One region of the Streptomyces sp. SAS_272 genome, then DNA from elsewhere that is predicted to be linked to it. Evidence: riboswitches for the same ligand, from Rfam matches in the RefSeq annotation. Region 1 holds a riboswitch; each other region holds the start of a gene.
What was found. Region 1 has a riboswitch for cyclic di-AMP ahead of ACN6LD_RS36365 (M23 family metallopeptidase). Riboswitches for the same ligand answer to the same signal wherever they lie in the genome.
Positions count from the first base shown of each region.

Region 1 (9,374 bases):
CCGCTCCCCCGCGTGCCAAGAGTGATCCCGGACCGGCTACGCGACGGCCGCGATGCGCATCCTGATGTCGTCGGGGGAGAGCGCGCCCTTGGCGATCACATGGTCGCCGGAGGACTCCCCGCGCAGCCGGCGCCCGATCCAGGGCACCAGGTACTCGCGGGCCCAGTGCACGTCGTCGCGCCGTACGTCGAGGGCGCCGCGCGGCGGGAGGAGCGGCCAGGGCTGCTCCGGATCGGCCGGCACGTCGAGGCCGAGGACCTGCCCGGCGCGCAGGGCCACCCGTGTGTGCCCCTCCGGGGAGAGATGGAGCCGGTCGCCGTCCCAGGCCCTGCGGTCCTGCACGGACTTCAGGGACCACAGGTCGAGCACGGGACAGCCGTACCGGTCGGCGACGGCGCGGACGTGCCCGTTGAAGGTGGCGATCTTGCCGCGCAGGTGCTTGAGCACGGGGACGCCACGGGTGTCGAAGCCGGTGGTCACCATGACCGTGCCGGCTACGGCGGTCAGGGCCGAGATCGCGCGCTCGAAACGCTCGGCGACCTCGTCCGGGTCGGTGCCGGGACGGAGGATGTCGTTACCGCCCGCGCAGAAGGAGACCAGGTCCGGGGCGAGTTCCACCGCCCGGGCGAGCTGGTCCTCCATGATCTGGTCGAGCAGCTTTCCGCGGACCGCGAGGTTGGCGTAGGCGAAGTCGCCTTCGGGCCGCAGGTCCGCGAGAAGTACCGCGAACCGGTCGGCCCAGCCGACGAACGCCCCGTCGGGGCCGGGGTCGCCGACGCCTTCGGTGAAGCTGTCCCCCACCGCCACGTACGACCCGATCACTGATCTGTTGTCACTCTTCGAATCGTCTGCCACGGCAGATCATGATTCACCTTCCAATGTGACCTACGCGACCGTAGGCAGGGGTTGACGGTCGGTGAGAAAAGCCACTCCTAAAGAGTTTGCCAATCAGGGAATAAGGGACCACACGCGGAAGTCGTTGATGCGGAAGTGGCTCCAGGTGGTACGGAAGGCGAAGTGGCCGCTCGTGTACGGCTCCGGGTCGGTGTGGTCGAAGACCAGCCGCCCGTTGTTCCACCAGCGCACGACCGAGCCGTCGGAGACGATCCGCACGTGGTGCGGCCGGTTCGCGACGAGCAGCGGCTCGGTGTAGTCGTACAGCAGCGGGCGCACTCCCGGCTCGCCCACGTAACGGCGCATCCTGGTCGTGGTGTTGCCGTTGGCGCCGTAGCCGACGTAGTACGTCTTGAGGCGGTCGTACTCGGCGAGGGCGCCGCCGCGCGGGGTGGCGAAGAGGTCGTCCGGGGAGCGGACGTCGACGGCGTTCCAGAAGTTGTTGAGGTCGGAGACGCGGTCGTTGGGCCCGCCCGCGGAGATGGGCGTGGCGACGTACTCGAGGACGTACGGCCCGTCGAGCCGCCGCCTGAACCAGACGGTGGCGCCGGCCGGCACGTCGATCTCGAGGCTCCCGCAGGAGGCGGTGACCGTTCCGCCCTGTTCCCGCTCGACGGCCCACCGGCCGAGCCCGCGGCGGAAGTCGTCGTGGGCGAGGAGCCTGCGGCGCGGCGCGGCACTCGCCGTCGTCGCGGGGGCGAGGGCGGTCAGGGCGGCGGAGGCGGCGAGTGCGCCGAATGCTCTGCGCGTCGTCGTCACGGGATGCGGCTCCTTCGGTCGGACCGGGGCGGCGGGGCGGCCTTCCGCGAGCGGCGGAACCCGGGCCGACGCCTGGCCGGCGTCCCACCGGGTCCGAGGCCGCCGCCGAAAGCGCTTGCCGTCTGACCTGACCACTGTGTCCGCATCGGCGTCGCCTGTCGACGGTGCGACCGGACACGCCACACGACCGCAATCGAACGATCATGAATGAGCGCAGTCGGCGGAGGTCCTCGGAGTCCGCGGGGTCCGCGGGGTCCGCGGCGCACCCACAGCGGACGCGCCGAAGGCCGGCCCCGGATCGTGCGATCGGGGCCGGCCTTCGGCTGCGTGTCAGGCGCGGGGTCGTCGGAGGGGTCAGCCGACCGAGACGCCGTGGGAGCGGAGGTAGGCGAGCGGATCGACGTCCGAGCCGTAGTCCGGCGTGGTGCGGATCTCGAAGTGCAGGTGCGGTCCGGTCACGTTGCCCGTGGCGCCGGAGAGCCCGACCTGCTGGCCCGCGCCGACGGTCTGGCCGGCCGAGACGGAGAGCTGGGACAGGTGGGCGTACTGGGCGTAGTAGCCGTCGTTCAGCTTGATGACGACCTGGTTGCCGTAGGCGCCGCCCCAGCCCGCGGAGACGACGGTGCCCGCGGCGACGGCCTTGAGCGGGGTGCCGGTCGGGACGACGAAGTCGACGCCGGTGTGGTAGCCGCTCGACCACATGCTGCCCGACTGGTGGTACGGCGTGCCTACGGTGGCGCCGGACACCGGCAGGGTGAAGCCGCCCGCGTTGCTCTCGGCGGCCTGGGTGGTCGTCTTCGCGGAGGCCGCGGAGGACGAGGACTTGGACGCCTGCGAGGACTTCGAGGACTTCGAGGACTTCGGCGAAGAGTCCGCCGAGGACGAGGAAGAGGTCGAACCGGACGACTTGGCGGTGCCGGCCGCGGCCCTCTTGCCGATCGACAGCTCGAGGCCGGGGTGGATCAGCGAGGGGTCGGCGCCGACGGCCTCGCGGTTGTCCTGGTACAGCCTCTTCCAGCCGCCGCTGACGTGCTGTTCGGTCGCGATCTTCGAGAGATAGTCGCCGGACCGCACGGTGTAGGTCGTGGCGGCGGCGGTCTTCCGGGTCACCGGAGCGGCCTGCACGGCCTTCTGGGAAACCGTCTGCGCGACGGCCTGGGAGACGGCCTGGGACGCCGACTCCCCCGTGGCCGCATGGGCGCCGGAAGCCGCCATGAGCGGAAGCGCGAGCGCGGCCCCGCCGGTTCCGGCGGCGGCTATGGAACGGGTGAAACGCTGGGCCTTGGGACGGCGATGCTTACCCTTCGCGGGCATGACGAATTCCTCTCCGGCGCCTGCGAGGTGAGCTGTCGGGTGCGGACTGGAGATGTCCGGCCACGTCGGGACGCGGCTTTACCCCGAGCCTGTTCCGGGACCGGAACAGGCGGTAGTGCCTGTGGGTCCCCCGCTCCTGCCGTGCACGGGTGAGTGTGCGGATTCCGGGCGGCGGCAGGATTAGGCGTCCGTCCGGATTGGTGTGGAACGTAAGCGACCAGGACGCACAGGGACAAGCAGAGGTTGCACTGACATGGCATTTCTCTTGATCCGCCACGACAATTACCGGTCACGCTCCGTGAATCAGAACGGCCCTATCCGGTCAAGCACCCCGGAAAACCACACGAATTACGTGAACATGACGGGCGACGTACGGTCACGGATATGACGCTGCTCACGTGACGCTTCTCCAGCTTTCTTCATGACAGAGCGAGTTGGAACGAAGAATCCAATTCGGACAGAAACCTCAGATGCGACGCAGCCGGATAACCGTCGCATCGAGGTCGCCCCGCAATCCGGTACGCATCCCGTGATGCAGAAGCACCGCACCTCGGTGGATTTCTCCTGATTCACGGCATTCATACGATGCCGTGGGGTCGAGCCCGCGCAGCCGCAGCGCCGGAACGGGCTCGCCGAACCGCTGCGCCTGGAGCCAGGCGAGGACGACGGTCTCGTCCCCGAGCACGTACTGGACGGCGCTCAGGCCGCCCGTCGGGGGACGCAGCCGATACAGGTCGCCCTGCTGCACGACATGCCGGACGTCCTTGTAGAGGCCCACCCAGCGGCGCGCCTCGGCGAGCTCCTCCTCGCTCCACTCGGCGAGGTCGCCGCCGACGCCGAGCACCCCCGCCATGGCGCTGACGAACCGGAAGCGCAGCGAGCTGACCCGCCCGTTGAGCTGCGTGTTGGGGCTGTCGGTGACCCACGCGGCCATGACCCGGGCGGGGTGGATCTGACTGAAGCCGTGCTGGATGTCGAGCCGGTCCAGCGGGTCCGTGTTGTCGGACGTCCACACCTGGTCGGTGCGGCTCATGATCCCCAGGTCGACGCGCCCGCCGCCGCCCGAGCAGGACTCGAAGGCGACGCCCGGGTGGGCCGCCCGCAGCCGGTCCAGCAGGTTGTACAGGGCCCGTACGTGGTCGACCCACAGGCGTTGCGGATAGGGGTCGTCCGGCCAGCCGGCGTCGGTGAAGCAGCGGTTGAAGTCCCACTTGACGTAGTCGATCGGCGCGCTGGACAGGAGTCCGTCGAGCTGTTCCCAGAGGTACTCCTGGACGTCCTCGCGCGCGAGGTTCAGCATGAGCTGATTGCGGAACTCCGTCCGCTTTCGTCCTGGTTGGAACTGCACCCAGTCCGGGTGCGCACGGTAGAGGTCGCTGTCCGGGTTGACCATCTCGGGCTCGACCCAGATGCCGAACTGCATGCCGAGGGCGCGCACGTAGTCGGCGAGGGGCTTCAGCCCGTTCGGGAAGCGGTCCGGGTTGGGCTGCCAGTCGCCGAGCCCGGCGTGGTCGCCGGTGCGGGCCCCGAACCAGCCGTCGTCCACCACGAAGAGCTCGACGCCGATCGACGCGGCGCGCCTGGCGAGGGTCGCCTGCTGCTCCTCGGAGATGTCGAAGTAGGTGGCCTCCCAGGAGTTGAACAGCACCGGCCGGTCCTGCCCGGCGTCCGGGACGACGTGGGCCCGCTGGTAGGCGTGCCAGGCGCGGCTCGCCCCGCCGAAGCCGGCGTCGCTCCACAGGCCGGCGAAGACCGGCGTGGTGAAGGACTCGCCGGCAGCGAGGCGCAGCAGGCCCGAGTCGTCGTACCCGGCTCCGCCGGTGATCTGCACGCGCGCGTCGGGGAGCTGGGCGACGGCGATCCGCCAGGAGCCCGACCAGCCGAGGGCACAGCCGTAGACCTCGCCGCGCTCCTCGGTGGCGTCGGTGTCCAGGGCGACCCAGGGCAGGTGCTGGTGCCCGGTGTGTCCGCGCCGGCTGCCGATGACCGTCTCGCCGTGGCCGAGCGGGGTGCGCGCGAGCCGCGACTCGGCGGCCCAGCGGCCGTGCAGCTGCGACAGCCGCCAGTCGTCCCGCTCGGGCAGGGTCCAGGTGGCCGAGTCCGCGCGGAGCAGTTCCAGCGGCTGCTCGCCCTCGTTGCGCAGGGTCGTCCACCGCTCCACGACGTCGCCGCGCATCCGGTAGTGCAGGGTGATCGCGAGCCCGGCGTCCCGGAAGCGCAGTCGCAGTTCGTCGCCGTCCCGCTCGTGCGTCTCGAAGGTCCACTCGGTGCCGCGGCGTTCGTCGGTGCGCACCGACAGGGCGGGCCGGACGAAGCGCGGGCCGCCCTCGACCGGATACTCCTCGCGGCCGTCGAGCGGGGACTCGAAGGACGCCCCGCGCTCCGACCAGGGAAGGGCGGCCAGGGCCTCGGCGTCGGCGAGCGAGATGCGCGGGCCCCAGTGCAGGTGGACCAGCTCGTCGGCCTCGGTGAGGTGGAGTGCATAACTGCCCGTGGGCCCGGAAAGGACCCAGGTGCGGCCGGCGTCGGCGATCTCGGGCATCAAAAACTCCCACTGATTCGAACAGGTGCGATCAAGCGTCAACATCATCGAACGCGGTCGGCCCCTCGGGCAACTTCCGGCCGACGATGGCCCCACCTGGGCGGACGGGTCGACCGGCCGGTCCGAGGACGACGTCTTGCCCCGAGGGCCCGTGTCGTATGGTCGAGGAGGTCCTGTCGGCCACCACGAGCCGCGCCGACGCGGACCGACTGGGAGGGAGCCCCCGTGACGCAGCAGATCCCGTCGACCGAGCCCGAGCTGGCCGGTGTGCGCAACTTCCGGGACGTGGGGGGTCTGCCGACCGTCGACGGCCGGCGCGTGCGCCACGGCGTGCTGTACCGCAGCGGCCACCTCGCGCACGCGACCGACGAGGACGCGGCGTTCCTCGCCGGCCTGGGCCTGCACACCGTCTTCGACTTCCGCAACGCCGCGGACCAGAGGCTGGAGGGCCCGGACGTCGAGCTGCCGGGCGTGCGCAACGTGAACCTGCCTCTGTCGGACCCGGCGGACGGCGCCGAGTTCTGGAAGATGGTGCGGGACGGCGAGATCGACCAGCTGCGCGGCATCCTCGGCGACGGCAAGGCGGCCGGCCGGATGATCGCCTCCTACCGCAGGATCGTCACGGAGCGCACGGCGGAGCACTCGCGGGTGCTGCACGCGCTCGCCGAGGACAGCGTGCCGGCGCTGATGCACTGCGCGGCGGGCAAGGACCGGGCGGGCCTGTCCGTCGCGGTGACGCTGCTCGCCGTGGGCGTGGAGCGCGAGGCGATCCTCGGCGACTACCTGGAGTCCAACGCCAAGCACCGCCGCTACAAGGTGCGCCGCAGCGCCACCTCCGCCGCGGCCTACTCCCCCGAGGTCATGGAGCTGCTCGGCCCGCTCTTCGACGCCCGCGCGGAGTACCTCGAGGCGGCCTTCGAGACCGTGGAGCAGACCTGGGGCGGCGTCGACGCGTACCTGGAACAGGGCCTCGGCCTGGCCCCCGAGACCCGCGCCCGGCTGCGCGAACGCCTCCTGGACTGACGGCCGCCCTACTGCTTGGCGCCCACCTCGAACAGCAGCCAGAGGAATCCCGCGAAGAGGTGTCCGACGGCGATGTAGATGATCAGCCGGATCCAGAGGGTACGGGGGAACTTCTCCTCGATGTCGCTCATGACGTCACTCCGGTCTCCGACGGGTTCGGGCCCAGGCACAGCGTGGCCGTGGGGCTCTGCAGCAAGGTGTGGACGAACAGGAGCTCGACCCCGTCGGCGTCCTGCGCGGCGATCCGGTGCGGGGTGAGCGAGTCGAAGTGCGCGCTGTCGCCGGGCCCGAGCAGGTCCGTGGCGTCCGCGAGGCGCAGCCGCAGCCTGCCGCGCAGCACATGCAGCCATTCCTCGCCGGGGTGCACCCGCACGATGTCGCCCTGCGCCCCGTACGGGACGTGGACCCGCAGGGCCTGCATCGCCCGCCCGGAGGCGCCGGTCTGCCAGTACGTCCAGCCGCCCGCCCGGGTCGGCTCCATGGCGGCGGCGCGCACCACGGCGTCCCGGTCGGCGGCCGTCTCGCCGAGCACATCCGAGACCGTCGTACCGTAGACGCGGGCGAGGGCGAGCAGCATCGGCAGCGAGGGCTGGCGCTGCCCGGTCTCCAGCCGGGAGAGATGGGCGGGCGACAGCCCGGCCGCCCGGGCGGCGGTCTCGAGGGTGAGGGTTGCCCGGCGGCGCAGGTCGCGCAGCCGGGGGGCGACGACGGAGAGCGCCTCGGCCTGTTCCGCCGGGCGCTCGGACTCGGTTGGGCTCATGCCGCCATTGGACGCCGATTTTGCCTCTGCGGCAAATTTCTTGCCTCAGAGGCAAAACGCCCGGTGATCCGGCAGCCCGTGCGGCGTCAGCGGTTGGCGACCGCCTGCTTGACCAGGGTCTTGCTGAAGTCCCACATCAGTCCGCCCCCGCTGTGCGCGTCGTCCATCACCGCGGTGAAGGCGTCGACGAACCGGTCCACCTCCCGCTCCCCCACGATCAACGGCGGGATCAGCTTGATCACCTCCAGATGGTCGCCGGAGACCTGGGTGAGGATCCGGTGGCGTTGCAGCAGCGGCACGACCACCATCTGCGCGAAGAGTCCCTTGCGCGCCGCCTGGAGCATCGTCCAGCGACCGCGCAGCTTCAGCGATCTGGGCTTTCCGAACTCGATGCCGATCATCAGACCCCGGCCGCGGACGTCGGCCAGCAGCTCGTACTCGTCGACGAGTGCCGCCAGCCGGGCTCGGAGCAGGTCGCCGGTGGCCCGGGCGTTGGCCACGATCTGCTCGTTCTCCATGACGGACAGCACGGCGAGCCCGGCCGCCATGGCCTGCGCGTTGGAGCCGAAGCTCGCCGAGTGCACCAGCACCCGGTCCATCGAGGAGTAGACCTTCTTGAAGATCCAGTCCTTGCCGAGGGTGGCCCCGACCGGCACATAGCCCCCGGACAGCGCCTTGGCCACGCACACGAGGTCCGGCTCGACCCCCTCCTCGTGCTGGTAGGCGTAGAAGTCGCCGGTCCGCCCGAGGCCCGTCTGCACCTCGTCCGCGATGAGCAGCGCCTTGTGGCGGTGCAGCAGCTCCTGTGCGGCGCGCAGGTAGCCCGGCGGCGCCTCGTGCACGCCCTTGCCCTGGATCGGCTCGACGATCAGGGCGGCGACGTCGCCCTTCTTCACCTCGCGGGCCAGCGCGTCGAGATCGCCGAGAGGCACCGCCGTGTCGGGCAGCAGCGGGGAGAAGCCGTCCCGGAAGCCCGACTCGCCGTTCACCGACAGCGAGCCCGTGGTGAGGCCGTGGAAGGCGTGGTCGCAGTACAGGATCCTGGGCCGGCCGGTGGCGTAGCGGGCGAACTTCAGCGCCGTCTCCACCGCTTCGGTGCCGCTGTTGCCGAAGAACGCCCGGTCCAGGTGGGGGCTGTGCGCGAGCAGCTTCTCGGCCAGCAGCCCGGGCAGCGGCTGGCAGTCGAAGCGGGTGAGGTCGGCGAGCCCCGCGTCGAGGACGTCGTGCAGCGCCTTGCGGACGACGGGGTGATGACGGCCGAGGCCCATCACCCCGAACCCGGCGAGCATGTCCAGGTGGTCGTGGCCCTCGGCGTCCCAGAAGTAGGCGCCCTCGGCCCGCTCGTAGACCTTGTCGAAGCCGATGGTGTGCAGCATGCGCGGCAGCTGGTGATTGAGATACCTGGCGTGCAGCTCGTAGCGCTCGGCTCCGCGCTCGGCCAGCAGCGCGCCGAGGTCGAACTCCGTGGTCATTCAGCCTTCTCCTTGAGTGGGCCGGCGAGCGGACCGTCGGCGGACGCAACGCCCCGCACGGCCAGGCTCGCGCTGATCCGGCCGGCGATCTCGACGGGCGTCAGACCGACGTCGGCGAGCACCTCCCCGCGCTTGGCGTGCGCGAGGAACTGCTCCGGGATGCCGAACCGCCGGACGGGCACGTCGACTTCGGCGTCGCCGAGGGCCAGCGCCACCGCCGAGCCGACGCCCGCCGCCCGGCTGTTGTCCTCGACGACCGCCACCAGCCGGTGCTCGGCGGCGAGGCCGGGCAGGGCCGGATCGACGGGTTTGACCCACCGGGGGTCGACGACCGTGCAGGCGACGCCCCGCGCCTGCAGCAGTTCGGCGGCCCGCAGGCACACCGACGCCATCACGCCGACGGCCACCAGCAGCACCTCGGGCCGTTCGGCGCGGTGCAGGACGTCCATGCCGCCCACCGTGCCGACGGCCGGGACGTCCGGTCCGACCGACTCCTTGGGGAAGCGGACCACCGTCGGCGCGTCGTCCACCGCGACGGCCTCCCGCAGCTGGGCGCGGAGCTGGCCGGCATCGCGCGGGGCGGCGATCCTGAGCCCGGGCACCACCTGGA
Region 1 is NZ_JBMNDR010000100.1:1,566-10,939, reverse strand. It holds gene ACN6LD_RS36375 (SGNH/GDSL hydrolase family protein) at 37-822, opposite strand; gene ACN6LD_RS36370 (DUF6250 domain-containing protein) at 949-1,653, opposite strand; gene ACN6LD_RS36365 (M23 family metallopeptidase) at 2,008-2,967, opposite strand; cyclic di-AMP (ydaO/yuaA leader) riboswitch at 2,972-3,129, opposite strand; gene ACN6LD_RS36360 (alpha-galactosidase) at 3,434-5,509, opposite strand; gene ACN6LD_RS36355 (tyrosine-protein phosphatase) at 5,735-6,532, shown strand; gene ACN6LD_RS36350 (DUF6126 family protein) at 6,541-6,663, opposite strand; gene ACN6LD_RS36345 (helix-turn-helix domain-containing protein) at 6,660-7,292, opposite strand; gene ACN6LD_RS36340 (aspartate aminotransferase family protein) at 7,379-8,764, opposite strand; gene dxs (1-deoxy-D-xylulose-5-phosphate synthase) at 8,761-9,374, opposite strand, start outside.

Region 2 (9,374 bases), on a different contig from region 1:
AGGCGGACGTCGCGACGAACCGCAGCCGCTGCGCGCCGAGTTCCTTGACGGCGGCCGCGTACTCCCGGCAGGCGGCGAACGTGCGCTCCAGCGCCTCGGGCGCGAGCCGGCCGGTGCGGTCGACGCCCTGGCCGAGCCGGACGATCGTCATCCGGCGGTCCAGGTCGACGAGTTCGCCGGTCTCGGGGTCCGCGTCGGCGACCAGCAGCCGGATGGAGTTCGTACCGCAGTCGACGGCGGCGACCCGGGTCACGGGGCGTCCCCCTCGACCGGCTGGGGAAGGGTCACACAGGTGCCCTTGCGCCACCACTCGGGGAGCATCTCCAGCGCCTCGTCGCCGAGCGGGTTCACGCCCGGGCCCGCGGCCAGCGAGTGGGCCACCAGGACGTGCAGGCACTTCACGCGGTCCGGCATGCCGCCCGCGCTGGGGAAGTTCCTGAGCTCCTCGATCTCGTCCCGCCGCCGGACGTAGTCCTCGTGCGCGGCCCGGTAGGCGGCGGCGAGCTCGGGGTCGGACTGCAGCCGCTCCGTCATCTCCTTCATCACGCCGTTCGCCTCCAGCGTGCCGATCGCCGAGTTGGCCTTCGGGCACGTCAAGTAGTACAGCGTCGGGAAGGGAGTGCCGTCGGGCAGGCGCGGGGCCGTCTCGACGACGTCCGGCTGACCGCACGGGCAGCGGTGCGCGATCGCGCGCAGGCCGCGCGGCGGGCGTCCGAGCTGCTGCTTGAAGGCCTCGACGTCCGCGTCGGTGGGCTCGGTGCGCGAAGTGGTCGGCGGGGGCGTCTGCATGCCTGTCTTTCCATCGGTCAGTCGGTCGGTCAGTGGTCGGAGGCGTCGGACTTGTCGACCCCGTCCCAGACATTGGAGTACCAGGGGCGGTCGGCCGCCCCGAGGTCGGCACGCGACTGCCTGGCGACGTCCGGGTCGACCACGATGTAACCGGTCTCCCCCGGCAGCACGTAGTGCAGCCGCAGCCGGATCTGCTGCTCCGCGTACGCGTCGTCCTGCCAGCGCGCCTTGAGGTCGCGCAGCTGCTCGACGCGCTCGCCGGCCTGCTGCTTCTCGCGCTCCAGGTCGGCGATCTCGGCGCGCTGGGAGACGTACTGGCGCATCGGATAGGCCAGGGCCACGATCAGCGTGCACAGGACGAGTGCCAGCAGGGCCGCTCGGCCGGTGAGGCGGGAGCGGCGGGCCTGGCGCTTGGTCTGCGAACGGTACACGCGGGCCGCGGTCTGCTCGCCGAGCAGCTTGATCCTGGTCGCGGTGGAGAAACGGTCCCGGTCCTTCACGGCCATGTGCTGCGCCTCCCGTCTCCCACGTGCGTACGTCCCCGCACACGGTACGGGACCGAGTACGGGGACGTTCGTGCGACTGGCTAGGCCTTACCCCGGGTGGGGTCAGCCGTTGCTGCGCTCAGTGGTTCGCGGAGCGGAACCGCGGGAAGGCGGAGCGGCCGGCGTACACCGCGGCGTCGTCGAGGATCTCCTCGATGCGCAGCAGCTGGTTGTACTTGGCGACGCGGTCCGAGCGGGCCGGGGCGCCGGTCTTGATCTGACCGCAGTTCACCGCGACGGCGAGGTCGGCGATGGTGACGTCCTCGGTCTCGCCGGAGCGGTGGGACATCATGCACTTGAAGCCGTTGCGCTGGGCCATCTCGACGGCGTCCAGGGTCTCGGTCAGCGAACCGATCTGGTTGACCTTGACGAGCAGGGCGTTGGCGGAGCCCTCCTCGATGCCGCGGGCCAGACGCTCCGGGTTGGTGACGAAGAGGTCGTCGCCGACGATCTGGACCTTGTCGCCCAGCTTGTCGGTGATGACCTTCCAGCCCGCCCAGTCGTCCTCGTACAGCGGGTCCTCGATGGAGACGAGCGGGTACGCGGAGACGAGCTCCTCGTAGTACTCGGTCATCTCGGCGGCCGAGCGGGACTTGCCCTCGAACTCGTACTTGCCGTCCTTGTAGAACTCGGACGCGGCGACGTCGAGCGCGAGCGCGATCTGCTCGCCGGGGACGTAACCGGCCTGCTGGATGGCCTCGATGATGAGGTCGAGCGCGGCGCGGTTGGACTCCAGGTTCGGGGCGAAGCCGCCCTCGTCGCCGAGGCCGGTGGACAGGCCCTTGGTCTTCAGCACCTTCTTGAGGGTGTGGTAGACCTCGGCGCCCCAGCGCAGCGCCTCGGAGAAGGACTCCGCGCCGATCGGGGCGATCATGAACTCCTGGATGTCCACGTTGGAGTCGGCGTGCGAGCCGCCGTTCAGGATGTTCATCATCGGAACGGGCAGCAGGTGCGCGTTCGGGCCGCCCAGGTAGCGGAAGAGCGGCAGGTCGCTGGCCTCGGAGGCGGCGTGCGCCACGGCGAGCGAGACGCCGAGGATCGCGTTGGCGCCGAGGGAGCCCTTGTTGTCCGTGGCGTCCAGGTCGAACATGGCCTGGTCGATCAGGCGCTGCTCGGTGGCGTCGTAACCGACGAGCTCCGGGCCGATCTGCTCGATGACGGCGAGGACTGCCTTCTCGACGCCCTTGCCGTGGTAGCGGTTCGGGTCACCGTCGCGCAGCTCGATGGCCTCGAAGGCGCCCGTGGAGGCGCCGGACGGGACGGCGGCACGACCCGTGCTGCCGTCGTCGAGGCCGACCTCGACCTCGACGGTGGGGTTGCCTCGCGAGTCGAGGATTTCCCGGGCTACGACGACGTCGATGGACGGCACGAGCATCTCCTTCATGGGATGTGACGCTGAAAGTGCGCGGCGCGTGGCCTTGCGCCTAGAGCCTAACCGTCTCCGGAGCGTCGGCCACCGACCGACCGTCCCGTGGACGGACTGACCGTACACATTGTTCCTGTCCGGAACAAAGCGGCGAGGAGAAGCGGCCGAAAAGACCGGGCGGACAGCACGTGGACCAAAGGGACGGCGGCCGGACGGACGACTGCCGGAAGGGCGCGAGAACGGCGACCGGAACGCCGCGAGCGCGGGGCCCGGAAGGGCGCAAGAGAAAACCCCGTCCCGGTGCGTACGGGGGAACACGCACCGGGACGGGGGGCCCGTGGGGACGGGGGGACCCTCACGAGGTCCTCGGAGTGCCGACCTTCACCAGGAGGGCACTGTGGCTTCGCCGGAAGACGGCTGTCACTTCAGGTGCAGCTGCTGACCCGGGTAGATGAGGTCGGCGTCCTGGACGATGTCCTTGTTGAGCTGGAACAGCTTCTGCCAGCCGCCCTTGACCTTGTGCTTCTCGGCGATGGTGCTGAGGGTGTCGCCCTTGACGACCTTGTACTCGCCGTCGCCCTTCTTGACCTTCTTGCCGGTCGGGGTGGTGACCGTCTTGGACTTCTTGGCGGCCGCCGGACGGTCGGTGGAGCGGGAGCTGCTCTTCTGCTCGGTCGAGCGGGAGCTGCTGCCGCTGTCCGACGAGCCGGAGTTCGACGAGCCGGAGTTCGACGAGCCGGCGCTGCTGCCGTTGTAGGCGGCGCCGGACAGGCCCTTGCCGCAGACCGGCCAGGCGCCCTTGCCCTGGCCCGCGAGGACCTTCTCGCCGATGGCTATCTGCTGGGCCTTGGAGGCCTGGTTGGCCTGCGAGGCGTACTGCGTGCCGCCGTACGCGGCCCACGTGGAGGACGAGAACTGCAGGCCGCCGTAGTAGCCGTTGCCGGTGTTGATGGACCAGTCGCCGCCGGACTCGCACTGGGCGACCGCGTCCCACTCGGAGGCGGTCGCGGCGGAGGCGTTGCCGGCCGCCATCAGCGGGGCGGCGATGGCGACGCCGGTGACACCGGCGAGAGCGGCGGCGCGGGTGGCCTTGGACGGACGACGGTGCTTGCCCTTACCGGAAAACAGCATGGTGGATCCCCTCACCGACGCCTGCGAGGTGAGCTGTCGGGTTCGGGCCGTGTGAGTTGCCCGGTCACTCCTCCGCCGGAGACTTCCGCTCCGTGGGAGGGGTGACTTCACCCCAAGCCGCTCCGGCAACTTCCCGGTGCGGCACTTACCTTGGGTCCCCCGCTCCTGCCTACGGCGCTTGACGCGACGACTGTTCCCGGGCTGCCGCTGGCAGGATTCGGCGTTGCGACGGCCGGGGCTCGGGTTGCCGAGCGGTCACGACCGTAGACACGCGATCCGCGGAATTTCAAAGACGATCAGGGCTTCTGAGACTCATCCCACACTTTCGCCAAATCGGACATTCGGCGCGAAGCGTGACGTGAACTACCGCTGTTTTTCTTGGGCTTTGCGCCCTATTGGACCCCTGTGTCGAGGGTCTGACCGGGGGCGATGTCGCTCGGGTCGGCGCCGATGAGGTCCCTGTTCTCGGCGTAGAGGGCACGCCATCCGCCGTGGAGGCCAAGGGAGTCGGCGATGGAGGCGAGGGAGTCGCCCTCCTGGACGACATAGGCGGCCGCGGCATGCCGGCCCGCCGAGGCGGTGGACGCGCCGCCCGCTTCGGTGTCGGCACTCTTGGCCGCCGGCTCGTCGGCCGTGACGCCGCGATGACGGCCGGAGCCGAGGGAGCCGGTGTCGACGAGGTTCCAGGAACCCACATCCTGGCCCGACTTGTCCGAGTCGTCCGCTTCCGGGGTCCCCGTGGACGAACCGTCGGCCGCCTGCGGGTCGCCCTGACCGCCGGCATCGCCGGGGTCGCCCGTGACGGCAGAGGGGGACGAAGGCGACGAAGGTGACGCCGAGGGTGAACTCGAGGAATCACCGGACGAGTCGGATGAGTCAGACGAGTCGGACGATCCCGCTGAACCGGTCGAACCGCTGGAACCGGTCGAACCGGCGCCGGAATCCGACGAGCCCGAGGAGCCCGACAGCCCCCTGGACAGGTCGGACAAACCCGAGGAGCCGGACGATCCTGACGAATCGCCCGCCACGCCGGTGTCCACGGTCAGCGCGCCGTTCTCCTTGGTGAGCCCGGAGGTCAGCCCGCAGGTGCCCCACGCGCCGACGCCCTTGGCCGCGAGCACCTTCTGCGCCACGGCGATCTGCTGGTTGCGGCTGGCCAGGTCGGGGCTCGCCGCGTAGTCGAGCCCGCCGTAGGCGCTCCAGTCCTGCTGGGTGAGGCTGAGGCCGCCGGACTCGCCGTCGCCGCCGTCGGCACTCCACGAGCCCCCGGTCTCGCACTGCGCCACCTTGTCCCACACCGTGCCGTCCGCAGCGCTCGCGCCGGAGGCGGCGAGCAACGGGATGGCGATGGCGGAGCCGGTCACCCCGGCCGCGACGAGCAGCGCGGGGGCCTGGCGGGGGCGACGGTGACGACCGTTCCCGGAGAGCATGCGAGGGGCCTTTCTCTGGACAGCAGTGCCGGCGCGGGCGAGTGAGCTGACGCGTCGCGCTGACGAGTGAACGTATCGGCAGACGATCACTTGTCACAAGTTAATGCCGCGCAGATCACGTGAAGATCACAGACTTGAGGATCGGTCACCTTTGCTCCGCCGCATGGTCACAATCCGGCTGACGTCCGGTCAGTCCAGCCCCGGTCCGGCCGAACCGTCAGACGCCGGAGCCAGGCGCGGACGCCGGGGCGAACTCGACCGGCAGCGTGCGCAGGCCGCGCATGATGAGGCCGCCGCGCCATCTCAACTCGGCCGGTTCCACCGCCAGTCGGAGGTCGGGAAGCCGGGTGAGCAGGGTGGCCAGCGCGGTCTGCCCCTCCAGCCGGGCCAGCGGGGCGCCCAGACAGTAGTGGATGCCGTGGCCGTAGCCGAGGTGCTGGTTGTCACGGCGGGCGAGGTCGAGTGTGTCGGGGTCGGTGAAGCGGGCCGGGTCGCGGTCGGCCGCGGCCAGCACGACGAGGACGGGGTCGCCGGGCGCGATGTCCTGTCCGCCGAGGGTGACCGGCTCGGTCGCGAACCGCCAGGTGGCGAGTTCGACGGGGCCGTCGTAGCGGAGCAGTTCCTCGACGCCGGTTTCGAGCAGGGCGCGGTCCCCGCCGTCCTCGGTGAGGGACCGCTGCAGTGCCTCGCGCTGTGCGGGATGGGTCAGGAGGGCGTACACGCCGTTCCCGATGAGGTTCACGGTCGTCTCGAAGCCGGCGAACAGCAGGATGAAGGCCATCGCGGCGGCCTCGTTCTCCGTGAGGTGCTCGCCGTGGTCGGAGGCGCGGATCAGACCCGAGATGAGGTCCTCGCCCGGGACGGGCTCGGCGGGGAGTCCGGCGCGTTTGCGGTGGATGAGCTCCAGCAGGTAGCCGCGCATCTTCTTCACCGACCGGGCGACGCCGCCCCTGGGGCCACCGCCGTGCCGGATCATCATCCCGGCCCAGTCGCGGAAGTCGTCCTGGTCCTCCTCGGGGACCCCCAGCAGGTCGCAGATCGCGTAGATGGGGAGGGGGAAGGCGAAGTCGTGGATGAGGTCGGCCCGCCCCTCGGTGGCGAACCGGTCGATCAGCCGGTCCGTCAGCTCCTGCACGCGCGGCGCGAACTCGGCGACTCGGCGCGGGGTGAAGGCCTTGCTCACGAGCCGCCGCAGGCGGGTGTGGTCCGGCGGGTCGATGTTGAGCAGATGGGTCATCAGCTCGGCCTTGCGCTCCCCGGGGATGCCGGTCCTGCCCCTGGCGTGGGCGGGTTCGTCATGATGTGCGGGGTTCTTGGACAGCCGCGGGTCGGCGAGGGCCTGCTTGGCGTCGGCGTACCGGGTGACCAGCCAGGCCTCGACCCCGCTCGGCAACGCGGTCCGGTGCACCGGGGCGTGCTCCCGCAGCCAGGCATAGGCGGGGTAGGGGTCGGTGGCGAACTCCCAGGTGAAGAGCGCGGGCGCGGGCGGGACGTCGGCCTGGGGCTGCCGGGACGGGTGGTTCGGGTGGTTCGGGTCGGTCACGACCCGACCGTAGCGGGCTTGCCGGCGTGCACGGTCACGCTCACTCGCCCGACGGGCCGGACGCGGACGGGGACGGGCGGTCGAGGACCCCTTCGGCGACCCGGATCGCGTCCCGGTAGGCCCGGGCCGCCGCACGCAGCGCCGCCTCCGGGTCCATGCCCTCCGACTCGGCCCGGGCGGCGAGGGCGAGCAGTTCGTAGCCGATGCCCTCGGCGGCCGGCAGCGACACGTCCAGCCCCGCCGTCCGGGCCCTCGCGGTCAGCTTCGCCACGAGAGCAAGCGAGGGCTGGTGGAGCGGAACCCCGTCGGTCACCGACGCCCGGCGCTTCTCCACCGCCTTCGTGCGCAGCCAGTGCTCCTTGACCTCTTCCGGCGTGGTGGCGGTGGCGTCGCCGAAGACATGGGGGTGGCGGTGGACGAGTTTGGCGACGATCGTGCCCGCGACGTCGTCGACGGAGAACGGGGCCTCCTCGTCCTCTTCGGCGATGCGGGCGTGGAAGACCACCTGGAGAAGTACGTCGCCCAGTTCCTCGCGGAGTTCGTCGCGGTCGCCGTCCTCGATCGCCTCGACCAGCTCGTACGCCTCCTCCATCGCGTACTTGGCCAGGCCCAGGTGGGTCTGCCGGGAGGACCACGGGCACTCGTCGCGGATGCGGTCCATGACCTGGACGAGGTCGAGCAGCCGGGCGCCCGGCAGGTCGTAGGAGGCGGGGAGGAGTTCCAGCTCCGGCATCGCCACCCGCCCGGAGCCCGCCAGCCTGGCCAGACCGTCAGTGAGGGCCGGTTCGCCCTCGCCGGTCGCCACCACCACCGCGGTGCGGCCGCCGGCGCAGACGGCGACCAGCTCCTCGGCGGTGGGCGAAGTCTCCTCGACCGCTATGCCCGCGTCCCGCAGATAGGGCAGCTGCGGGTGAGCGCCGTCCGCGCACAGCACGCGGTCCGCCGCGCGCAGGGCCTGCCAGGCGGGCCAGGACAGCAGACCGGGGGCGACGCGGTGGCTGGTGGTGAGCAGGACGACGCGGCCAGGGGCGGTGACTGCGGCGTCGGCATCGGCGGAGCTGATTGCGTTCACACCCCGAACGTAACCCACGCCCGCACGCGGCCCCAGGAGTCGTCCACAGGGCAGGCCTGCCGGTCACACGATCACATGGTCGCGTCGATCACACGGTCATGGCGATCACACGGTCAGGTCGGCTGCTTGGTCCCGGCCGCCGTGACCTCCCGCACCCACGGGGTCTTCGCGTCGACGCGGGCCACCTTCTGCGCGTCCCAGTCGCCGTAGCGCGGGTTGAGGTCGACACCGAGAGCCTTGGACGCCTTGGACAGGGCGCTCCAGAAGGCGGGCTGGCTGGTGGTCGCGCCGAGCTGGGCGGCGAGTTTCTGGGCCTCCAGCTGGAGGCGGAGGTTCTCGTCGAGGCGCTGCGGCGGAATGCCGTACTGCTGCAGCCACGCCGTCTCCAGGCCCTTCGCGCCGCCCGCCTGCTGTTCCAGGCCGGTCCGCATCTCCTGGACCTCGCGGGGGGTGACCGTGATGCCCGCGTCCTCGGCGGCGCGGTGCAGCACCCGGTCGAGGACCATGCCGTGCAGGGTGTCCCGGGCGAGCCCGCCGGTCTGGCCGACGACCTGCGCGTACTGGGCGTCGTCGGTGACGGCCGCGCGCTGCGCGGAGCGCACCTCGTCCACCCGGCTCTCCAGCTGCGCCACGGTGATCCGCTGACCGCCCACGACGGCCGCAGCGCCCGGATGCGCGTCGTTGCCGCAGGCGGTGAGGAGAGGGGCCGCCGCGATCGCGGCGGACAGCAGGAGCGCGGTGCGACGACGGCGGTGCAAGGAAGCCTCCCGAGGAGATTGTGCGGCGGTGCACAAAGTCTTGCGGTGATCGATGGTAGGCAGTGGCGCGGCTGCGGCCAAGCCATTCGACCAACGATTCACCAGGACTTCCGGCACCGCCGCGCCCGCTCGCCGCCCGCTCGTCGGTGCGAGCGGTCGACCCTGCGGGTCCGGGCGCTCTCAGCCGACCAGGGCGACCGGGGCGTCCCAGGAGTCGCGGTCCACGGTGATCGTGTAACCGCCGCGGGTCTCCTTGCTGTTGACCAGGTACTGGTGGCCGCGGCTGTGGCCGGTGAACTGGGTGGCGCCCCACGGCCAGTCCGTGGTCGTGGTGTCCTTCTTGTCCCACAGCGCGTACCAGAGGTTGCCCGGCAGGTCCGTCTTGTTCGTCGCGGTGGCGATCGCCTTGGCGCTGGAGCTGCTGAATCCGTAGTAGCCGGCCCGGTACGTCTTGGCGCGCAGCGTCTTGCTGAAGGAGCGGACGTACGCCAGCACGGCGTCGTTGCACGACTTGTTCGTGATGTCGTACGCCTCCATGTCGAGGTAGACGGGGCTGCCGGTCTTCATGCCGAGCGCGGAGGCCTTGGCGACGGCGTCCGCCGCGTCCGTGGCGCCGAGGGAGGTGGCCGTCGAGGCGGTGATCTTCTCGGGGCTGGAGCCGGTCTGGCACGGCGGCTGCGCGCCGACGTAGAGCGGGATGAGCTTCCAGCCGAGCGTGTTGACCGACTTCACCCAGGACG
Region 2 is NZ_JBMNDR010000013.1:25,574-34,947, reverse strand. It holds gene ACN6LD_RS11195 (Ppx/GppA phosphatase family protein) at 1-253, opposite strand, end outside; gene ACN6LD_RS11190 (DUF501 domain-containing protein) at 250-789, opposite strand; gene ACN6LD_RS11185 (FtsB family cell division protein) at 819-1,295, opposite strand; gene eno (phosphopyruvate hydratase) at 1,414-2,709, opposite strand; gene ACN6LD_RS11175 (LysM peptidoglycan-binding domain-containing protein) at 3,121-3,831, opposite strand; cyclic di-AMP (ydaO/yuaA leader) riboswitch at 3,835-4,018, opposite strand; gene ACN6LD_RS11170 (LysM peptidoglycan-binding domain-containing protein) at 4,224-5,261, opposite strand; gene ACN6LD_RS11165 (cytochrome P450 family protein) at 5,479-6,804, opposite strand; gene ACN6LD_RS11160 (nucleoside triphosphate pyrophosphohydrolase) at 6,845-7,876, opposite strand; gene ACN6LD_RS11155 (SurA N-terminal domain-containing protein) at 7,990-8,634, opposite strand; gene ACN6LD_RS11150 (glycoside hydrolase domain-containing protein) at 8,815-9,374, opposite strand, start outside.
Region 2: it holds a riboswitch for cyclic di-AMP, as region 1 does, so the genes downstream of both, ACN6LD_RS11175 (LysM peptidoglycan-binding domain-containing protein) here and ACN6LD_RS36365 (M23 family metallopeptidase) in region 1, are expected to answer to the same signal.

Region 3 (9,374 bases), on a different contig from region 1:
CGGCCTCGGCGAGGGCGCGGACGGCGCGTTCGGCGGCCGGGTAGGCGGGGATGAGGTGTGCGCCCTCCGGCGCCTCGACGACGGGGGCCTGCTGCGGCCCTGCGTCCTGTGCCGCGGCACGCACGCGTGGGGTCGCCTCCGCGCGCGGTGCGGTGCTCGCGGCGGCGGACAGCGCCGCCGCGAGGCCGCCGAGCTCCACGTGCACCACGAGCACCGGTTTTGCCGGAGCCGCGGCCGCCGCCGAGCGCAGGGCCTGTGCGAGTTCCGCGTCGCCGGGCGAGGTCTCCCCGATCGCCGGGATGGCAGTCACGACCACCGCGTCGCACGTCTCGTCGGCCAGCGCGCGCGCCAGCGCGGCGTGGAAGTCCTCCGCCGCGGCCTCGGTGGTCAGGTCCAGCGGGGGCAGGGGCCGCAGCCCCTCGGAGAGGCAGGCGTCGTACGTGAGCAGTCCGAGAGACTCGGAGTTGCCGAGGATCGCGACGCGCGGCCCCGTCGGCAGCGGCTGACGGGCGAGGAGCAGGCCCGCGTCGACCAGCTCGGTGATGGTGTCCACGCGGATCACGCCGGCCTGCCGCAGCAGCGCCGACACCGTCGCGTGCGGCAGGCGTGTGGCCCGTACGGCGTGCCCCTGCGGGGCGGAACCGGCGCCCTGGACGACGACCAGGGGCTTCGCGGCCGCGGTGCGCCGGGCGAGGCGGGTGAACTTGCGCGGGTTGCCGATGGATTCCAGGTACATGAGGGCGACGTCGGTGTCGGGGTCGTCGTACCAGTACTGGAGGACGTCGTTGCCGGACACGTCCGCACGGTTGCCCGAGGAGACGAAGGTCGACACGCCGGTGACGCCGGTGACGCCGCCGCCGCGCCGGTGCAGCCGGGAGAGCAGGGCGATGCCGATGGCGCCCGACTGGGCGAACAGGCCGATCCGGCCCGGCCTCGGCATCTCGGGGGCGAGGGAGGCGTTGAGCCGCACGTCGGGCGAGGTGTTGATGACCCCGAAGGCGTTGGGGCCGATGATCCGCATGCCGTACGCGCGCGCGTGGCGGACGAGTTCACGCTGCCGCTCGCGCCCGTCGGGACCGCTCTCGGCATAGCCGGCGGAGAGGACGACGAGCCCCTGCACACCGTGTTCGCCGCACTCGGCGACGGCCGCGGGCACCTGCTCGGCCCGGACGGCGACGACCGCGAGGTCCACGGGCTCGGCGATGTCCCGGATCGAACGGTGGGCGGGCACGCCGTCCAGTTCCTTCAGGTCCTCGGGAAAGGCCTGGTTCACGGCGTAGAGGCGGCCGGTGAACCCGGCCTCGCGGAGATTGCCGAGGACGCTCCGGCCGACCCCGCCCGGGGCGCGCCCGACGCCGACGACGGCGACCGAGCCGGGTGTCAGGAGCCGCCGCACGGAGTGCGCCTCGGCACGCTGTTCCCGCGCGCGCTGCACGGCGAGGGAGCGCTCGGTGGGCTCGAGGTCGAACTCCAGGCGGACGACGCCGTCCTCGAAGCTGCGTTTCTGGGTGTAGCCGGCGTCCGTGAACACCTTGATCATCTTGTTGTTGGCGGGGAGCACCTCGGCGGCGAAGCGGCGGATGCCGCGCTCGCGTGCGACGGCCGCGATGTGTTCGAGGAGGGCGGAGGCGACGCCGCGCCCCTGGTGGGCGTCCTGCACGAGGAAGGCCACCTCGGCCTCGTCGGCCGGCGCCGAGGCGGCCATGCCGTCGGCGCCGATGCGGTCGTACCGCACGGTGGCGATGAACTCGCCGCCGACCGTGGCCGCGAGTCCCACGCGGTCCACGAAGTCATGGTGCGTGAAGCGGTGGACGTCCTTCGCGGACAGGCGCGGGTAGGGCGCGAAGAAGCGGTAGTACTTCGACTCGTCCGAGACCTGCTCGTAGAAGCTGACCAGGCGCTCCGCGTCGTCGACGGTGATGGGACGGACGCGCGCGGTGCCGCCGTCGCGCAGCACCACGTCGGCCTCCCAGTGGGCGGGGTACTCGTGCCGGTCCGACGCGCTCTGCATGGGGCCCACACTACGGCTCGCTTCCGACGACAGCGCCAGGCAGTCTTGAGGACGCACGTCGGGTCGAGGCCGCGATCCGACGGCCACACGGTGACGGGACACCCGGGACCGTCCCTCACACGCTTCACGTGTGGAACACTGGTCTAGACAACCTGAGACACCGAAGGGCAGCATCACATGGCTGAGCGCCGCGTCAACGTCGGCTGGGCCGAGGGCCTCCACGCCCGCCCCGCTTCCATCTTCGTCCGGGCCGCCACGGCCGCAGGCATCCCCGTGACGATCGCCAAGGCCGACGGCAACCCCGTCAACGCGGCCTCCATGCTGGCCGTTCTCGGTCTGGGCGCCCAGGGTGGCGAGGAGATCGTCCTCGCCTCCGACGCCGAGGGCGCGGACGCCTCGCTCGACCGGCTGGCGAAGCTGGTCGCCGAAGGTCTCGAGGAACTCCCCGAGACCGTCTGAGCACCCCCGCATTACGCGGTGAAGGGCTCGTCCGAATTATCGGGCGAGCCCTTCGCATTTCCGGTTCACGGGCAGCAGAAGTAATCCCCCGCGAATTACTTCTTCTTTGTATACGGCTCCCGTGTTAATGCCGCAGACCGCCCATGTTTACGGGAGGTTGCGAAGTCCTCACACGCTCGGCGCGCTCCGGACCTCTCGAAAAGCGCAGCCGGTGCGCGAGCGTCGCGCGCTCGGTGTGCAGCGCCGTGACCGCCCGCGCGCGCTCCCCGTCGCCGCGCGTCACCGCGTCGACGATGGCGCCGTGCTCCGCCCAGGACTCCACGGGGTCGGCCGGCGCCTCCACCGCGTACATCCAGGCGATCTTATGCCGGAGCTGGGTGAGCATCGACGTGAGGGCGGGGCTCCCGGCGGCCTGGGCGAGCGTCTCGTGGAACCAGCTCCCCAGGGAGCGCAGGTCCTCGCTGTTGCCCCTCCTGGCCCGCTCCTGACCCAGCCGGACGAGCCCGCGCAGCACCTTCAGATGGGCGTCCGTGCGCCGCTGTGCGGCCCGGGCGGCGCCGAGCGGCTCCAGCAGCAGCCGCATCTCCAGCAGGTCCGCGGCCTCCTGCTCGGTGGGCTCCGCCACGCACGCGCCCGCGTGCCGCCGGGTGACGACGAACCCCTCGGCCTCCAGTGTGCGCAGCGCCTCACGGACGGGGACACGCGAGACGCCGTAGCGGCGGGCGAGGAGTTCCTCGGTGAGGCGGCTGCCGCGTTCGTAGACACCCGCGACGATGTCGTCCCGGATGGCCGTGCACACCGAGTGCGCCGGAATTCGCATGACGGACCTCCGCCTTAATCCCCGTGAAACGTCGACGGTTGACGTGTGTTCCGTGACTCTATTGCAATGAGCGGGAATTTCCGACGGGGAGCCGGAATCCAGGGATATTTTTTGGACAGCGGGGCCCCGAAAACGGCGAAAGCCCCGGCCGAGGGGCCGGGGCCGAACGATTCGTCGCCGATCGTCGTCAGACGTTGACGCCGTGGTTGCGGAGATAGGCGACCGGGTCGATGTCCGAGCCGTACTCGGGGCTCGTGCGGGCCTCGAAGTGCAGGTGCGCACCGGTGACGTTGCCGGTCGCGCCGGACAGCGCGATGCGCTGGCCCGGGGTGACCGTCTGGCCCACCGACACCTCGATGGACGACAGGTGGCCGTACTGCGTGTAGGTCCCGTCGTGCATCTTGATGACGATCTGGTTGCCGTAGGCGCCGCCCCAGCCGGCCTCGACCACGGTGCCGGAGCCGACCGCGTGCACGGTGGTGCCGCTGGCCGCGTGGAAGTCGATGCCGGTGTGGCTGCCGGAGGACCACAGCGAGCTGCTGGCCTGGTAGCCGGTGGAGACGTAGGAGCCGGTGATCGGCGACACGAAGGTGTTGAGGCGCTTGCGCTCGGCCTCACGGGCGGCACGCACGCGTGCCTCGCGCTCCTCCACGGCCTTCTTCGCGGCGGCCTGGCGGGCGGCCTCCTCGAAGGCGGCCTGCTTCTGCGCCGCGACCTGCTCGTCGACCTGGTCGGCGACCGACTCGGCGACGGACTCGCCCACCGTGACGACGGGGATCAGGCCGGTCTGCTCGGGGCTGGGCTCGGCCGCGAAGGCCGGGGTGGAGGCGACGGTGGCCATCACACCGGTGGTGGTGAGCGCCGCCACGCCGACCGCGCGAGCGGTGGAACGCTGCATCCGGCTGGGCCGGCGGTGCTTCCCGGTGGCGCAGGTGAACGCCATGAAGTCAGGGGTGTCCTTTCCTTCCCTCTCGCCTACCGGGTTAGCTGACGGGTTCGGAGCAGGAAGGTCTCCTACGGACCCCCTCGTGTACACGCGGGCGTCCGATTCACCCCAGGGACTTCACAAGTGGGTCCCCGGCTCCCCTGGCTCGCGCCGTACGGGGACTCGGCGATGACTGTCCGGTGCCGCGGCTGCGGCGCAGTGCCTGACGGACAGCCCGGATGAAGCTAAGCGGCAGGGGGACCGATCCTCAAACGGATCACGGATTTTGTAGCGCATCCCACAGGGCAGACAGGCAACGTCCGCCCCAATTCGGACATACAGAAGCCCTGGTGACGCTCGGTCGACCAGGGCCCCTGCGCGTGCGTGCCGTTACCCGCGGCGCCGACGGCTACTCGGCGGACACGACCTTCACCTCGCCGATGCCGAGGGCCTCGACCGGCGCCTTGATCTGGGCCGCGTCGCCCACGAGGACCGTCACGAGACGGTCCACCGGGAAGGCGTTCACGGCCGCCGCGGTGGCCTCCACCGTGCCGGTGGCGGCGAGCCGGCGGTACAGCGTCGCCTGGTAGTCGTCGGGCAGGTGCTGCTCCACCTGGTCGGCCAGCGTGCCCGCGACGGCTGCCGCGGTCTCGTACTTGAGCGGCGCCACCCCGACCAGGTTCTGCACGGCGACGTCGCGCTCGGCGTCGGTCAGCCCCTCGGCGGCGAGGGTGCGCAGCACCTGCCACAGGTCGTCCAGGGCGGGACCGGTGTTCGGGGTGTCCACGGAACCGCTGATGGCGAGCATCGCAGCGCCCGACCCGTCCGGCGCGGACCGGAGGACCTGCCCGAAGGCGCGAACGCCGTAGGTGTAGCCCTTCTCCTCACGCAGGACGCGGTCCAGGCGGGAGGTGAGGGTGCCGCCGAGGCAGTAGGTGCCGAGCACCTGGGCGGGCCACACGCTGTCGTGCCGGTCGGCGCCGATCCGGCCGATCAGCAACTGCGTCTGGACGGCCCCCGGGCGGTCCACGATGACGACGCGGCCGGTGTCGTCGGCGATCACCGGCGGCACGGGCCGGGGCTCGGCGGCAGAGCCCGTCCAGGCGCCCAGGGTGTCGCCCAGGAGGGCGTCCAGGTCGACGCCCGTGAGGTCGCCGACGACCACGGCGGTGGCCGTCGCCGGGCGGACGTGCCTCTCGTAGAAGGCGCGGACGGCCGCGGAGTCGATCTTCTCGACCGTCTCGGCGGTGCCCTGCCGCGGACGCGACATGCGGGCGGCGGCCGGGAACAGCTCCTTGGAGAGCTCCTTGGCGGCGCGCCGGGAGGGGTTGGCCAGCTCGTGCGGGATCTCGTCCAGGCGGTTGCGCACGAGGCGCTCGATCTCGCTGTCGGCGAACGCGGGCGCCCTGAGGGCGTCGGCGAGCAGACCGAGGCCCTTGGTCAGGCGCGAGGCCGGGACCTCGAGGCTGATGCGCAGGCCGGGGTGGTCGGCGTGCGCGTCCAGGGTGGCGCCGCAGCGCTCCAGTTCGGCGGCGAACTCCTCGGCGGAGTGCTTGTCGGTGCCCTCGGTGAAGGCGCGCGCCATGATCGTGGCGAGGCCGTCGAGACCGGCCGGTTCGGCGTCCAGCGGGGCGTCGAGCAGGATCTCGACGGCGACGACCTGCTGGCCGGGGCGGTGGCAGTGCAGCACCGTCAGGCCGTTGGCCAGGGCGGTGCGCTCGGGCGCCGGGAACGCCCACGGCTTGGCCTCGCCCGCCAGGGGCTGGGGGTGGAAGTCCATCGTGGCGAGCTCGGTCACCGGGCCGCCTCCTCGTTCTCGTCCTGGTCGGCGGGGGCTTCGGGGGCGGTGGGCTCGTAGACGAGCACCGCGCGGTTGTCGGGACGCAGGCGGGCCTCGGCGATCTCCCGCACCTCCTCGGCCGTCACGTCCAGCACACGCTGGACCGCGGTCAGGGCGAGCTGCGGGTCGCCGAACAGGACGGCGAACCGGCACAGTTCGTCGGCGCGGCCGGCGACCGTGCCGAGCCGGTCGAGCCACTCGCGCTCCAACTGGGCCTGGGCGCGCTCCATTTCCTCGGCCGTGGGGCCCTCCTCGGCGAACCGGGCGAGCTCCTCGTCGATGGCCTCCTCGATGACGGGCACCTCGACGTCGCCGGACGTCTTCACGTCCAGCCAGCCCAGGGACGGCGCCCCGGCGAGCCGCAGCAGGCCGAAGCCGGCCGCCACCGCTGTGCGGTCGCGGCGCACGAGCCGGTTGTAGAGGCGGGAGGACTCGCCGCCGCCGAGGACGGTGAGCGCCAGGTCGACGGCGTCGCACGCGCGCGTGCCGTCCTCGGGCAGACGGTAGGCGGCCATCAGGGCGCGGGCCGGCACCTCCTCCTCGACGACCTCCCGCAGCTGCCCGCCGATCACGTCGGGCAGGGAGCCGTCGCGCGGCTCGGGCTTGCCGTCGTGCCCGGCGATGGAGCCGAAGTACTTCTCGATCCAGGCGAGCGTCTGCTCCGGGTCGATGTCGCCGACCACGGACAGGACCGCGTTGTTGGGCGCGTAGTACGTGCGGAAGAACGCACGCGCGTCCTCCAGCGTCGCCGCGTCGAGGTCGGCCATCGAGCCGATCGGCGTGTGGTGGTAGGGGTGGCCGTCGGGGTAGGCGAGAGCGGTGAGCTTCTCGAAGGCGGTGCCGTAGGGGACGTTGTCGTAGCGCTGGCGGCGCTCGTTCTTGACGACGTCGCGCTGGTTCTCCATCGACTCGTCGTCGAGCGCCGTGAGCAGGGACCCCATGCGGTCCGCCTCCAGCCAGAGGGCGAGCTCCAGCTGGTGGGCGGGCATGGTCTCGAAGTAGTTGGTGCGCTCGAAACTGGTGGTGCCGTTCAGCGAACCGCCCGCGCCCTGGACGAGCTCGAAGTGACCGTTGCCCTTGACCTGGCCGGACCCCTGGAACATCAGGTGCTCGAAAAGGTGAGCAAGGCCGGTACGGCCCTTGACTTCATGGCGTGAGCCGACGTCGTACCAGAGGCACACCGCCGCCACCGGGGTCAGGTGGTCCTCCGAGAGCACCACGCGCAGGCCGTTGGCCAGGCGGTGCTCGGTCGCTGTCAGGCCCCCGGAGCCTGCCTGGGCTGTGGCCGTGTGACCCATGGGCATGTACGTCCCTTCCGATCGCGGACGCGGTCGTCGAAACCGCGGTTTTCCTGCCGGTCCTGTCACTGTATGCAAGCGTGCGGACAGGAGGCGAAGTTCCCGGACGACATACGCCGAGAGCGAGATCGCGTAGCCTGCGGGCAGCCGTGGACGAGGCGACTTCGCGGGCGGGGCCGAAGGGCCGACGCCGGGTCCTCGCCCGCCCTGTCAGTGCCACGGTCCACAATGGTCCGCGTCAGATCCCGTACCACGCCCCAGCAAGGAGCCGGCAGCGATGGCCCGCCGCAGCACGAAGACCCCGCCGCCCGACGACTCGTACGAGGAGCGGATCCTCGACATCGACGTCGTCGACGAGATGCAGGGCTCCTTCCTCGAGTACGCGTACTCGGTCATCTACTCCCGCGCCCTGCCGGACGCCCGTGACGGCCTGAAGCCGGTGCACCGCCGCATCGTCTACCAGATGAACGAGATGGGCCTGCGCCCGGAGCGCGGCTATGTGAAGTGCGCCCGTGTCGTCGGCGAGGTCATGGGCAAGCTGCACCCGCACGGCGACTCCTCGATCTACGACGCCCTGGTGCGCATGGCCCAGCCCTTCTCCATGCGCGTGCCGCTCATCGACGGCCACGGCAACTTCGGCTCCCTCGGCAATGACGACCCGCCGGCCGCCATGCGGTACACGGAGTGCCGCCAGGCCGCGGCGACGAGCCTGATGACGGAGTCGATCGACGAGGACACGGTCGACTTCGCGCCGAACTACGACGGGCAGGAGCAGGAACCCGTCGCGCTGCCCGCCGCCTTCCCGAACCTGCTGGTCAACGGCGCATCCGGGATCGCGGTCGGCATGGCCACGAACATGCCGCCGCACAATCTGGGCGAGGTCGTCGCGGCCGCCCGCCATCTGATCCGCTACCCCGGCGCGGATCTGGACGCCCTGATGAAGTTCGTCCCGGGTCCCGATCTGCCGACCGGCGGCCGGATCGTCGGCCTCTCCGGCATCCGGGACGCCTACGAGAGCGGCCGCGGCACGTTCAAGATCCGCGCCACGGTCGCGGTGGAGACGGTCACGGCCCGCCGCAAGGGCCTGGTCGTCACCGAACTGCCCTTCACGGTCGGCCCCGAGAAGGTCATCGCCAAGATCAAGGACCTGGTCGGCTCGAAGAAGATCCAGGGCATCGCCGACGTCAAGGACCTCACCGACCGGGCGCACGGTCTGCGCCTGGTCATCGAGATCAAGAACGGCTTCGTGCCGGAGGCGGTCCTGGAGCAGCTCTACAAGCTGACGCCGATGGAGGAGTCCTTCGGCATCAACAACGTGGCGCTGGTGGACGGCCAGCCGCTCACGCTGGGCCTGAAGGAGCTGCTGGAGGTCTACCTCGACCACCGGTTCAACGTCGTGCGCCGCCGCAGCGAGTTCCGCCGCACCAAGCGCCGTGACCGGCTGCACCTGGTGGAGGGCCTGCTGACAGCCCTCGTCGACATCGACGAGGTCATCCGGCTGATCCGCTCCAGCGACAACAGCGCGCAGGCGAAGGAGCGCCTGATGGAGCGCTTCGGCCTGTCGGAGATCCAGACCCAGTACATCCTGGACACTCCGCTGCGGCGCCTCACCAAGTACGACCGCATCGAGCTGGAGTCGGAGAAGGAGCGGCTCAACGGGGAGATCGCCGAGCTGACCCGGATCCTGGACTCGGACGCGGAGCTGCGCAAGCTGGTCTCCGCGGAACTCGCCAATGTGGCCAAGAAGTTCGGCACCGAACGGCGTACGGTCCTGCTGGAGTCGTCGGGCGCCACGGCCACCGCCGTGCCCCTCCAGGTGGCGGACGACCCGTGCCGCGTCCTGCTCTCTTCCACGGGCCTGTTGGCCCGCACGGCGAACGGCGATCCCTTCACGGCGAACGCCGAGGACGGGGACGACGGGGACGGCAAGCGCACCAAGCACGACGTGATCGTCTCGGCGGCGCCGGCCACCGCGCGCGGAGAGATCGGCGCGGTGACGTCCTCGGGCCGTCTGCTGCGGA
Region 3 is NZ_JBMNDR010000048.1:19,921-29,294, reverse strand. It holds gene ACN6LD_RS25195 (bifunctional acetate--CoA ligase family protein/GNAT family N-acetyltransferase) at 1-2,011, opposite strand, end outside; gene ACN6LD_RS25190 (HPr family phosphocarrier protein) at 2,189-2,470, shown strand; gene ACN6LD_RS25185 (GntR family transcriptional regulator) at 2,595-3,290, opposite strand; gene ACN6LD_RS25180 (M23 family metallopeptidase) at 3,478-4,233, opposite strand; cyclic di-AMP (ydaO/yuaA leader) riboswitch at 4,248-4,414, opposite strand; gene ACN6LD_RS25175 (M16 family metallopeptidase) at 4,625-6,013, opposite strand; gene ACN6LD_RS25170 (M16 family metallopeptidase) at 6,010-7,359, opposite strand; gene ACN6LD_RS25165 (DNA gyrase/topoisomerase IV subunit A) at 7,631-9,374, shown strand, end outside.
Region 3: it holds a riboswitch for cyclic di-AMP, as region 1 does, so the genes downstream of both, ACN6LD_RS25180 (M23 family metallopeptidase) here and ACN6LD_RS36365 (M23 family metallopeptidase) in region 1, are expected to answer to the same signal.